DNA from 2 places in the Weissella sp. ESL1156 genome. Region 2 is predicted to be linked to the other one. Evidence: a T-box and tRNA genes for the amino acid it is inferred to sense, from the RefSeq annotation. Region 2 holds a T-box; the other holds one or more tRNA genes.

Region 1 (6,537 bases), 930 kb from region 2:
GATTTGATTTTATCTGACAAAGAGTGGCGAACGGGTGAGTAACACGTGGGTAACCTACCTCTTAGCAGGGGATAACATTTGGAAACAAGTGCTAATACCGTATAATACCAACAACCGCATGGTTGTTGGTTGAAAGATGGTTCTGCTATCACTAAGAGATGGACCCGCGGTGCATTAGCTAGTTGGTAAGGTAAAGGCTTACCAAGGCCATGATGCATAGCCGAGTTGAGAGACTGATCGGCCACAATGGGACTGAGACACGGCCCATACTCCTACGGGAGGCAGCAGTAGGGAATCTTCCACAATGGGCGCAAGCCTGATGGAGCAACGCCGCGTGTGTGATGGAAGGGTTTCGGCTCGTAAAACACTGTTATAAGAGAAGAACGGCACTGAGAGTAACTGTTCAGTGTGTGACGGTATCTTACCAGAAAGGAACGGCTAAATACGTGCCAGCAGCCGCGGTAATACGTATGTTCCAAGCGTTATCCGGATTTATTGGGCGTAAAGCGAGCGCAGACGGTTATTTAAGTCTGAAGTGAAAGCCCTCAGCTCAACTGAGGAATGGCTTTGGAAACTGGATGACTTGAGTGCAGTAGAGGAAAGTGGAACTCCATGTGTAGCGGTGAAATGCGTAGATATATGGAAGAACACCAGTGGCGAAGGCGGCTTTCTGGACTGTAACTGACGTTGAGGCTCGAAAGTGTGGGTAGCAAACAGGATTAGATACCCTGGTAGTCCACACCGTAAACGATGAGTGCTAGATGTTCGAGGGTTTCCGCCCTTGAGTGTCGCAGCTAACGCATTAAGCACTCCGCCTGGGGAGTACGACCGCAAGGTTGAAACTCAAAGGAATTGACGGGGACCCGCACAAGCGGTGGAGCATGTGGTTTAATTCGAAGCAACGCGAAGAACCTTACCAGGTCTTGACATCCCTTGCTAATCCTAGAAATAGGATGTTCCCTTCGGGGACAAGGTGACAGGTGGTGCATGGTTGTCGTCAGCTCGTGTCGTGAGATGTTGGGTTAAGTCCCGCAACGAGCGCAACCCTTATTATTAGTTGCCAGCATTCAGTTGGGCACTCTAGTGAGACTGCCGGTGACAAACCGGAGGAAGGTGGGGATGACGTCAAATCATCATGCCCCTTATGACCTGGGCTACACACGTGCTACAATGGCATATACAACGAGTCGCCAACCCGCGAGGGTGCGCTAATCTCTTAAAGTATGTCTCAGTTCGGATTGTAGGCTGCAACTCGCCTACATGAAGTCGGAATCGCTAGTAATCGCGGATCAGCACGCCGCGGTGAATACGTTCCCGGGTCTTGTACACACCGCCCGTCACACCATGAGAGTTTGTAACACCCAAAGCCGGTGGGGTAACCTTTTAGGAGCCAGCCGTCTAAGGTGGGACAGATGATTAGGGTGAAGTCGTAACAAGGTAGCCGTAGGAGAACCTGCGGCTGGATCACCTCCTTTCTAAGGAAAATCGGAAACCTACACAGTCAACGAAACGATATTTAGTTTTGAGTGGTTAACATTCAAATATGGGGAATTAGCTCAGCTGGGAGAGCGCCTGCTTTGCAAGCAGGAGGTCATCGGTTCGATCCCGATATTCTCCATCGCAACCAAACGGTTGCTTATTAGTTCTTTGAAAACTGAATCATAATTGTAAATTTTTAAATTTATTTCAATTGATATTAATCAATTAAATTGAGCCGAAAAAATACACCGCGTAATTTTTTGAGTTTTTTAAATCAGTTTAAAATCGCTTGTGACCATTGAGTCACAATACTCAAACGAAATCATCAACGAGAGTTGATCGGTTAAGTTATTAAGGGCGCATGGTGAATGCCTTGGCACTAGGAGCCGATGAAGGACGGGACTAACACCGATATGCCTCGGGGAGCTGTAAGTAAGCTATGATCCGGGGATTTCCGAATGGGGGAACCCAACTTGTGATGCAAGTTATCGTTCAATGAATACATAGTTGAACGAAGGTAGACGTTGTGAACTGAAACATCTCATTAGCAACAGGAGAAGAAAGAAAAATCGATTCCGTCAGTAGCGGCGAGCGAACGCGGAGGAGCCCAAACCAGTGTGCTTGCACACTGGGGTTGTAGGACTACCGTTGTGGAGTTACAAATTTGTTTATTAGCAGAAGCAGCTGGGAAGCTGAGCGAAACAGGGTGATAGCCCCGTATGCGAAAGTAAGCAAACTCCCGTGTAGGATCCTGAGTACGGCCGGACACGTGAAATCCGGTCGGAAACTGCGAGGACCATCTCGTAAGGCTAAATACTCCCTAGTGACCGATAGTGAACCAGTACCGTGAGGGAAAGGTGAAAAGCACCCCGGAAGGGGAGTGAAAAAGTTCCTGAAACCATGTGCCTACAACAAGTTAGAGCCCGTTAATGGGTGATAGCGTGCCTTTTGTAGAATGAACCGGCGAGTTACGATAACATGCAAGGTTAAGGTGGAAAGACCGGAGCCGTAGCGAAAGCGAGTCTGAAATGGGCGTTCGAGTATGTTGTTGTAGACCCGAAACCAGGTGACCTACCCATGTCCAGGGTGAAGGTGCGGTAAAACGCACTGGAGGCCCGAACCCGTACATGTTGAAAAATGTTGGGATGAGGTGTGGGTAGCGGTGAAATTCCAATCGAACTTGGAGATAGCTGGTTCTCTCCGAAATAGCTTTAGGGCTAGCCTCGGAAGATAGCGTGTTGGAGGTAGAGCACTGTTTTGGTGCGGGGCCCATCTCGGGTTACTAAATTAAGATAAACTCCGAATGCCAATCACGTATGTCCGGGAGTCAGACAGTGAGTGATAAGATCCATTGTCGAAAGGGGAACAGCCCAGATCGTCAGTTAAGGTCCCTAAGTGTGTGTTAAGTGGAAAAGGATGTGAAGTTGCATAGACAACTAGGATGTTGGCTCAGAAGCAGCCACCATTTAAAGAGTGCGTAATAGCTCACTAGTCGAGTGATTCTGCGCCGAAAATGTACCGGGGCTAAACACACCACCGAAACTACGGGTGCCACATTAGTGGCGCGATAGGAGAGCGTTCTAAGGGCGATGAAGTCAGACCGTGAGGACTGGTGGAGCGCTTAGAAGTGAGAATGCCGGTATGAGTAGCGAAAGACAGGTGAGAATCCTGTCCACCGTATGACTAAGGTTTCCTGGGGAAGGCTCGTCCTCCCAGGGTTAGTCGGGACCTAAGGCGAGGCCGAAAGGCGTAGTCGATGGCTAACAGGTTGAGATTCCTGTACCAGGTGAACATGTTTGAACAATGGAGGGACGCAGAAGGCTAACAGAACCCAGCAGTTGGAAAAGCTGGGTCAAGCAATAAGTCTGAGAGTGAGTTAAATGCTTGCTGTCATAAGGACAAGTTGTGATGAGGACCGAAATCAAGTAGGGAAGTCTGTGATGTCACGCTGCCGAGAAAAGCTTCTAGTTAGTGTTTACCTGCCCGTACCGCAAACCGACACAGGTAGTCGAGGAGAGCATCCTAAGGTGAGCGAGTGAACTCTCGTTAAGGAACTCGGCAAAATGACCCCGTAACTTCGGGAGAAGGGGTGCTCAGCGCAAGCTGAGCCGCAGTGAATAGGCCCAGGCGACTGTTTATCAAAAACACAGGTTTCTGCAAAATCGTAAGATGACGTATAGGGGCTGACGCCTGCCCGGTGCTGGAAGGTTAAAAGGAGTGCTTAGCTTCGGCGAAGGTACGAATTGAAGCCCCAGTAAACGGCGGCCGTAACTATAACGGTCCTAAGGTAGCGAAATTCCTTGTCGGGTAAGTTCCGACCCGCACGAAAGGCGTAACGATCTGGGCGCTGTCTCAACGAGAGACTCGGTGAAATTTAAAGACCCGTGAAGATGCGGGTTACCCGCGACAGGACGGAAAGACCCCATGGAGCTTTACTGTAGCTTGATATTGAGTGTTTGTGCAGCTTGTACAGCATAGGTAGGAGCCGTAGAAATCGGGACGCTAGTTTCGATGGAGGCAAACGTGGGATACTACCCTCGTTGTATGAACACTCTAACTCACACCACTAAGCGTGGTGGAAGACAGTGTCTGGCAGGCAGTTTGACTGGGGCGGTCGCCTCCTAAAAGGTAACGGAGGCGCCCAAAGGTTCCCTCAGAATGGTTGGAAATCATTCGTAGAGTGTAAAGGCACAAGGGAGCTTGACTGTGAGACTTACCAGTCGAGCAGGTACGAAAGTAGGGCTTAGTGATCCGGTGGTTCCGCATGGAAGGGCCATCGCTCAACGGACAAAAGCTACCCTGGGGATAACAGGCTTATCTCCCCCAAGAGTCCACATCGACGGGGAGGTTTGGCACCTCGATGTCGGCTCATCGCATCCTGGGGCTGTAGTCGGTCCCAAGGGTTGGGCTGTTCGCCCATTAAAGCGGTACGCGAGCTGGGTTCAGAACGTCGTGAGACAGTTCGGTCCCTATCCGTCGCGGGCGTAGGAAATTTGAGAGGAGCTGCCCTTAGTACGAGAGGACCGGGGTGGACGTACCACTGGTGTATCAGTTGTTCCGCCAGGAGCATCGCTGAGTAGCTATGTACGGATGAGATAAACGCTGAAAGCATCTAAGTGTGAAACTCGCCTCGAGATGAGATTTCCCATTCAGTAATGAAGTAAGACCCCTCAAAGATGATGAGGTAGATAGGCTAGAAGTGGACGTGCGGTGACGCATGGAGCGGACTAGTACTAATGGTTCGAGGACTTAACCAAGTAGCAAGTGGTGTAAGGCAAAAAAGCAGTTATGATTCAGTTTTGAGGGAACTAAGTTCACTCAATTAGAAACGTGTCGTGATGATGGCACTGAGGTCACACCTGTTCCCATACCGAACACAGCAGTTAAGCTCAGTTACGCCGAAAGTAGTTGGAGGATCGCCTCCTGCGAGGATAGGACATTGCGATGCATATGGACGTTTAGCTCAGCTGGGAGAGCACCTGCCTTACAAGCAGGGGGTCACAGGTTCGAACCCTGTAACGTCCATTGGTCGCATGGTCTAGCTGGTTATGACGTTCGCCTGTCACGCGAAAGATCACGGGTTCGAGTCCCGTTGTGACCGTTTCAATTAAGTATTACATCATATCATAGGGGTATAGTTTAGCGGTAGAACAACGGTCTCCAAAACCGTCGGCGGGGGTTCGATTCCCTCTACCCCTGCCATGGCGGTAGTGGTGAAGTGGTTAACACACCGGTTTGTGGTTCCGGCACGCGTGGGTTCGATCCCCATCTACCGCCCTTTAATGATGTAGTATTTAATATGATGCCGTTGTGGCGGAATTGGCAGACGCGCTGGACTCAAAATCCAGTTCCCGCAAGGGAGTATGGGTTCGACCCCCATCGACGGCATTAGTATGGTCCCTGATAGTCTTTTTATAGGCTCTTAGGGATTTTTGTTTTATAAAGAACCGTTGTTACTAATATAAGGAAATCAAGTGAAGTATTAAAACAAACGAATTTTTAAAGATAGCACTGATGATTAATTTATTTTTGACATATGTTAGATTAGTTATAATTAATTAGAATATATTTTTTTTAGAAAGGAACAGAATAAATGACAAATAAACCAATCACTAGTGAGACGCATCAACAGTTAATGGTAGATTTTAGTGTAGCTGGTCCTCAAGTTGGTGAAAAAAATATTTCTTTATCGGATGGATTTTTAGTACGTGATGAAAATAATGAGGAAAAGAATTATTTTCATTGGGACGTTATTCGTCGAGCTGATGAAACTTATTGGTCACCTTTAGATGGTGATCGCAAAACGCTATATGACATCACGGCGTACAAAATTAAAAGTAAAGAGACGAATCAGTGGCTAACCATTGCTGAATGGTTTTCTGCTGATAAATTTTAATAATAAATAAGAAAAGTATTAAACAACATTTATTTTGTTGACATAATTATATTGCAGTATTTTAACATGTAAAAAGGGGACGTCAATCTACCAAATGATGAGGTAGATTAACGTCCCCTTTTCAGATATAACACACTAATCGCTCAGTCAGTTTTATGATTATAAATGAATCTAATCAAGCGTTGACATAAGATGATGACTAACAGAACGGTACCAATTAGAAAGCCGTATTTCGCAATTTGATGACCTGGTGTTTGATAGCGCAGGACAATGTGATTCGTGCCAGCTTTTAAAGGTATTCCAATAAAACCTGTACCTAATGCCACTAATCGAGATGAATGATCAACTGCAGTCCAACCTTTACTATATGGAATGGTTGTTGCTAATATACTTGCCTTTTTCACTTTAATTGTTGTTGATAATTGATTATTTGTTAATGTGTATTTAGGTGCAGTTTTTTGGATTGTTTTAGCCACTTTATTGAATCGATAATCAGTAGGAATAGCCTTAACTTGTACATCAAAACTATATTCACCAACCTTGCTAAATGTTAATGGAATGAATGTTTCTTTCGTTGTATCATTTGCTTGTCCAAGATTGAGCGTTACTTGCTTTTGTGGATTATAAAATGATAAGTTTGATTGACCTGTTTGAGTGAATGT
Region 2 (6,537 bases):
TAGTCAAATAGAAGTTCATGCAACGAATCAGGAAACGGGCAAAATGGGGCGAACGATCGTTAGTCTAGGAGTAACATCAAAAACGGTTGCTATGCCAGCCTTGACAGATGAGATGATTGCTGAGTATGTACATAATGAAGAAGTAAAACATGAGTTAGCATCGACAAATTCAGAGGATTCGCAACAAATAGTGCAAGAAACGCTACCTGTAGACAGTCTGATAGTGGAGACAACGACTAAGGATACTAATGATAGGCCGGAACCTGCAGTGATTGCATCAGAAACGGTGCAAGAGGATACTGAAGTGACATCATCTCGTATATCGAGGCGTAAACATGGCGGTATTCGAGGCTTTTTCGCCCGTCTTTTTGGACGCAAACAGTAATTGTTACAGAATATTCATTTAATTTTACAAAACGTTAGCATTTATTAATAGAATCGTGACATAGTCATCAAAAACTTAAAAGTTTCTTATGATAGAATATTATGGTTTAAGGAATAGAAAGGTAAATCATAATGCATAAACGACAAGTGACGATGATTATTGGAATTATGGCAATTGCCGCTGTGGTTGCTGTTTTCGCAATTATTTTTAATAGTACACCACATCAAAGTAATAAGCAGGCAACCGCTGCAACTTCTACACAACATGCTAAAAAGACCGAACATCAACCGGTACATAAGAGAAAAAAGCAATCAACGGTTGATAAAGAGGCCATGACGTCTCAGGATAGTCATAAAAAAACTGGATTTGATGTGAAAGCAGTTTTGAAAGATCAACCGGGGGTTCCTAGTATTTATTCTGTTAAGCTAGCAAATAAACAATTAACCATTGTTTTTGCAGATGATGGCACAAATTCACTCGAAAGTTTTATGACGGCTTATGCCAAAGCAACCACCCTCATTTTAAAGCAGGCAGCAGCGCAAACGTCTGATATTGATAGTGTGGCTATTGCACAGCAAGTGAAATTAGAAGACGGTACTGAATACGCAGTTGCAGGTAAGTGGCAGAAAGATCAGTTAACAAATACTGTCAAATTAGCAACAACGGCAACTGCTAAAGATTTGCTTCTTAGTGCTAGCCACTATTCTATTGGTGGCTCGGTATGGGACACATTTTCACAACAACAAAAAAATGACTATCAAAATCATCAACAAGGTGGTCAAGTACAAACAACTGACGATAGTTTTAATCAGTGGGTACAAGCAGGGATTGTGAAAAATAAATAATCTTTGATTTAAGTAGTTTTTGTTGCATCTAACACGTATCATAAAAGGGTCGAAGTCTATGCCAAATATGGCAGACTTTGACCCTTTCAATTATGTTCTGTATTCTGTATGACGGAACGGTTTAATTAAATAGCATGGCATAAATTGAAATGTACATTAATGTTGCACCTGCTAAAACAAAAAGATGCCAGTAAACATGATTTAATGGTAGTTGTGGCATGAGGTAAAGCAAGGCACCCAAAGTGTATGTTATGCCACCAGCTAATAAGAAATTAAATGAAAACGATGTTAAGGCAACGTGTAGAGCGGGAAAGGCCAGAATAATCAACCAGCCCATCAAGACATAAATGATGACTGAAAGCCAAGGCCAACGACCGACAAAAAATAAATCATAAACAAAGCCAAGAATAGTGCATAATAGAATGGTTAGCCAAATTGGCCAACCAATTTTTGGACTAAGGAAGAGCCAGGTGTAAGGCGTGTAACTTCCCAGGATGACTAAATAAATGCCTGAGTGATCTAAAAATTGAAAAATTTTACCCGCTTTAGTAAAAATTAATGCGTGGAATAAGGTTGAAGCGAGTAAAAAACTGATAATAGATGCAGCATAAATTGATAAGGCAACCATTGTAAATGCACCAAAATGATGTTGCACACTCTTAATCATTAATAGTGTTGCACCAACGATGGCTGCCATCACACCAAGACCGTGAGTGACGGCATTGAGTGTCTCATAGGTAATTAGATAGCGGCGATTTTCTTTTGTTAGAGTAGGCATAGGCTTCTCCTTTACCAGTTAATTGGCTATTTATTTGAATGACAATATGTTTATAATTATGATAACTGTTTCATCTAGTTTTGTAAACTAAATGTTATAGTATTAAAATAAGTGGGGTTTCATAATGTTAATGACAATGATTAAAGGGATGATGATTGGATTTGCTTTCGTGGCACCAATCGGCATGCAAAATTTGTATGTATTTAATAATGCACTAACGAATTCATTTAAACGTTCGTTAGTTTATGTTCTTTTTGTTTGGATTGCTGACTCGTTGTTTTCAATGGCGGCCTTTTTTGGTATGGGAGCAATTATTAGTTCAGCAGCATGGCTAAAATTAACTGTCATGTTGATTGGTGGGATGCTAGTCATTTGGATTGGTTGGGATATTTTAAGAAGTGCGAATACAGTACAACTCAACACACATGCTAATCACTTACCTGCACATAAAGCTTTATTGACAGCATTTATTGTTTCATGGGCGAATCCACAAGCTTTAATTGATGGTAGTTTATTATTAGGTGCTTTAAGAGGAACATTGGCTAGTGATGCGGTTTGGCCATTTATCATTGGTGTCATGATGGCAACGTTTATTTGGTTTAATGGCATTACAATTATCATGAATATCCTAAAAGATCGGCTACCTCGAAAAGTGCTTGTCTGTGTAAATGCTATATCTGGAATTATCGTCTTAGGTTATGGTGGTTATTTATTAATTGAGGCAATGATTGCTATCTTTTAAATGATGACACTTCATATTAACGAAAAGCATCGATTGACCTTGATTTTTTGCATATAACCATGTAAAATTGCTTTCATAGCAATACACTAGAGGGTATAGGTTAGGTTACTATTAGCGACAAAGTCATTTTGGTGAAAGATTTTGAGTGACAACTTAGAAAGTAGCTAGTGGGCTTTATCAATGAAATTGTAGTAGTTGATAACGTGGTGACGCGTTAAGTCTTAATGAGATAGAGAATACTCTAATTCAGGTGGTACCGCGATAAAGTCGCCCTGATTATACAATATTGTATGATCAGGGTTTTTTTAATGGGTCAATTATAGAATAAATTTAATAAAAGTAAGGAGTTCAAGTTATGCGAGAAATTGATATGCCGAGCAAGTATAATCCAACAGCGGTTGAAGCGGGTCGTTATGATAAGTGGGTGCAAGAGAAGCGCTTCAAACCTTCAGAAAATAAGAAGGCTCGTCCCTATTCAATTGTTATTCCGCCACCGAACGTGACTGGTAAATTACACTTAGGTCACGCTTGGGATACAACGTTACAAGATATGTTGATTCGTCAAAAGCGAATGCAAGGTTTTGATACGTTATGGTTACCAGGAATGGATCATGCGGGAATTGCTACGCAAGCTAAAGTTGAGCAACGTTTAGCCAAAGAAGGTATTTCGCGTTATGATTTGGGACGTGACAAATTTGTTGAACAAGTATGGGATTGGAAAAATGAATATGCAGCAACTATTAAAGCGCAATGGGGAAAACTAGGGCTATCTTTGGATTTTGACCGTGAACGCTTTACGCTAGATGAAGGGTTATCAGAAGCTGTTCGTAAAGTATTCGTGACTTTGTACAAGAAAGGCTTGATCTATCGGGGCGAGTACATCATCAATTGGGACCCGAAAGCTCGGACAGCCTTGTCGGATATCGAGGTCATTCATCAAGATGATGAAGGTGCCTTTTATCATGTACAGTATCCATTTGTGGATCCTGAAACAACGTATCAAGGAAAGCATTATATTGAAATTGCAACAACTCGTCCTGAAACAATGTTTGGGGATGTGGCAGTTGCTGTACATCCTTCAGATGAACGTTATAAAGATTTGGTTGGTAAAAAGGTCTTAGTGCCACTTGTTAATCGTGAAGTACCAATTATTGCTGACGAATATGTTGACCCTGAGTTTGGTTCAGGGATGGTTAAAATTACACCAGCTCATGATCCAAATGATTTTGGTGTTGGTAATCGTCATAATTTGGAACGAATCAATACGATGAATGAAGACGCTTCAATGAACGAACGTGCTGGTAAGTATGTTGGTATGGATCGTTTTGATGCCCGCAAAGCAATGGTTGCCGATTTAGAAGCTGGTGGTTGGATGTTGTCAGTTGAACCAATCGTGCACGCAGTTGGTCATTCAGAACGTACTGGTGTGCAAGTTGAATCACGGTTGTCAACACAATGGTTTGTTAAGATGAAACCATTGGCTGAACAAGCATTGGCTATGCAAAAATCGGACGATCGTGTTGATTTCTATCCGCCACGTTTTGAAGGTACCTTTACTCGTTGGATGGATGACATTCATGATTGGGTGATTTCTCGTCAATTATGGTGGGGACACCAAATTCCCGCTTGGTACCATAAAGAGACTGGTGAAATGTATGTTGGTATGGAAGCGCCTGCTGATAGTGAGAATTGGGAACAAGATCCTGATGTTTTGGATACATGGTTTTCATCAGCTTTGTGGCCATTTTCAACAATGGGTTGGCCTGATACAGATGCGGCAGACTTTAAGCGCTACTTCCCAACAGATACTTTGGTCACAGGGTATGATATTATCTTCTTCTGGGTCGCACGTATGATGTTCCAATCAAAAGAATTTACTGGTCGACGGCCATTCAAGAATGTGTTGATTCATGGCTTGATTCGTGATGAGCAAGGTCGTAAGATGTCAAAGTCATTAGGCAATGGTATTGACCCGATGGATGTCATTGAGAAGTATGGTGCAGATGCTTTACGTTGGTTCTTGGCAACTGGGTCAACACCCGGTCAAGATGTTCGTTTTTCATATACAAAGATGGATTCAGCATGGAATTTCATTAATAAGATTTGGAATGCTTCACGTTATGTATTGATGAACTTATCAGATGATACAAAGGCAATTTTGCCAACTGACAAATCAAAGTTCTCATTGGCTGATAAATGGATTCTGTCACGTCTCAATACAACGATTGAAATGGTGACAAAGAATTTTGATAAGTTTGAGTTCGGTGAAGCTGGCCGCGCATTGTATAACTTTATTTGGAATGATTTTGCTGACTGGTACATTGAAATGACTAAAGAGACCCTTAATGGGAATGATGAGGTTGCTCAAAAGACAGTGCAAGCAATTCTGGCATATGTATTAGATAATACGCTACGGTTGTTGCATCCAATTATGCCATTTGTTACTGAAGCCATTTGGCAAGAAATGCCTCACGAGGGTGAAACAATTGTTACGGCAAGTTACCCAACTATTGATGATGCATTGCATGATCAACAAGCTGAAACTGATTTTAATAGTTTGATTGACTTAATTAAGGCTGTTCGAACAATTCGAACAGAGGCCAACGCGCCTATGTCAACGACAATCGATGTTTTGATTAAGACGACGGATCAGAACTTGCAACGTATTTTCAAGGATAATGCAGACTACATTAATCGTTTTGTTAAGCCAAAGACTTTGCAAATTGCGGCTGAAATTGATGCTCCTGATCTAGCCATGACGCAAATTATCTCTGGTGCCGAAATTTTTGTTCCATTAGCTGAGTTAATTGATTTGGATGAAGAAATAGCTCGTCTGCAAGAAGAGGTGAAGAAGTTTACAGGTGAAGTAACACGTGCCAATAGTAAATTAGGTAACGAAAAGTTTGTCAATAATGCGCCTGAAAAAGTTGTCGCAGCTGAACGCGAAAAGTTAGTTGATTGGGAAAATAAGTTGCAAGCAACGAATGATCGCTTAGCACAATTAAAAGAGGCAAACAAGTAAAACAGCTACTTGCAGTAATAGTAAGGTAAGTGTATAATTTAACATATTGTGAATAACGAATTTAAGCGGTTCGTCGTTACAATGCAGTAAATTACACATGCAGAAGCGCCATCTACAATGTAGACGGCGCTTTTGTTTATCATTGTAAAAATCGAGGTTAAAATGGCAAAAATAGAAACGGTTGCTGATGCAATTTCATATATTCATGGCCGTCATAAATGGTCCAAGACGCCTACTTTTAATCGATTAAACAAAGTTTTAACGCGATTAGGACATCCGGAACGACAATCACAATACGTTCATATTACCGGTACAAATGGTAAGGGATCAACTAGTAAGATGGTTGCACAATTATTACGAGCCAGTGGCTTAAGGGTTGGATTATTTACATCACCATATATTTTGTCATTTAATGAGCGTATTCAAGATGATCAGGGTAATATTGATGATAATGATTTATTGGATTTGGTGCAGCGCTTGGCACCAGTCATTGATCAAATGGATGATGAATTAACAACTGGGTTAACTGAGTTTGAAACACTGACAGTTATGATGTTTATGTATTTTTCAGAACACCCAGTTGATGTGGTTGTGTTGGAAGTCGGTGTCGGCGGCACGTGGGATTCAACGACGGTCATTCCAGATAAAATTGTTTCTGTGATTACCACCGTTGGCTTGGATCACATGCAGGTATTAGGTGACACAATAACAAAAATTGCAACACAAAAAGCCGGCATTATTCAAAAACAGCGTCCTGTTGTTGTG

Evidence for each region. The T-box of region 2 lies ahead of ACSKY2_RS04520 (valine--tRNA ligase). A T-box ahead of a tRNA ligase gene usually reads a tRNA of that ligase, here a tRNA-Val.
Region 1: it encodes a tRNA-Val, which carries the amino acid that the T-box ahead of ACSKY2_RS04520 (valine--tRNA ligase) is inferred to sense. The anticodon was not compared.

Annotation. Positions count from the first base shown of each region.
Region 1 covers NZ_CP196372.1:1,918,275-1,924,811, forward strand. The annotation lists rRNA gene ACSKY2_RS09545 (16S ribosomal RNA) at 1-1,475, shown strand, start outside; tRNA gene ACSKY2_RS09550 (tRNA-Ala) at 1,546-1,618, shown strand; rRNA gene ACSKY2_RS09555 (23S ribosomal RNA) at 1,821-4,736, shown strand; rRNA gene rrf (5S ribosomal RNA) at 4,811-4,927, shown strand; tRNA gene ACSKY2_RS09565 (tRNA-Val) at 4,932-5,004, shown strand; tRNA gene ACSKY2_RS09570 (tRNA-Asp) at 5,007-5,080, shown strand; tRNA gene ACSKY2_RS09575 (tRNA-Trp) at 5,108-5,181, shown strand; tRNA gene ACSKY2_RS09580 (tRNA-His) at 5,184-5,256, shown strand; tRNA gene ACSKY2_RS09585 (tRNA-Leu) at 5,284-5,367, shown strand; gene ACSKY2_RS09590 (hypothetical protein) at 5,573-5,875, shown strand; gene ACSKY2_RS09595 (YfhO family protein) at 6,019-6,537, opposite strand, start outside.
Region 2 covers NZ_CP196372.1:894,857-901,393, reverse strand. The annotation lists gene ACSKY2_RS04540 (hypothetical protein) at 1-385, shown strand, start outside; gene ACSKY2_RS04535 (hypothetical protein) at 517-1,230, shown strand; gene trhA (PAQR family membrane homeostasis protein TrhA) at 1,352-2,008, opposite strand; gene ACSKY2_RS04525 (LysE/ArgO family amino acid transporter) at 2,133-2,750, shown strand; T-box leader at 2,823-3,028, shown strand; gene ACSKY2_RS04520 (valine--tRNA ligase) at 3,106-5,772, shown strand; gene ACSKY2_RS04515 (bifunctional folylpolyglutamate synthase/dihydrofolate synthase) at 5,935-6,537, shown strand, end outside.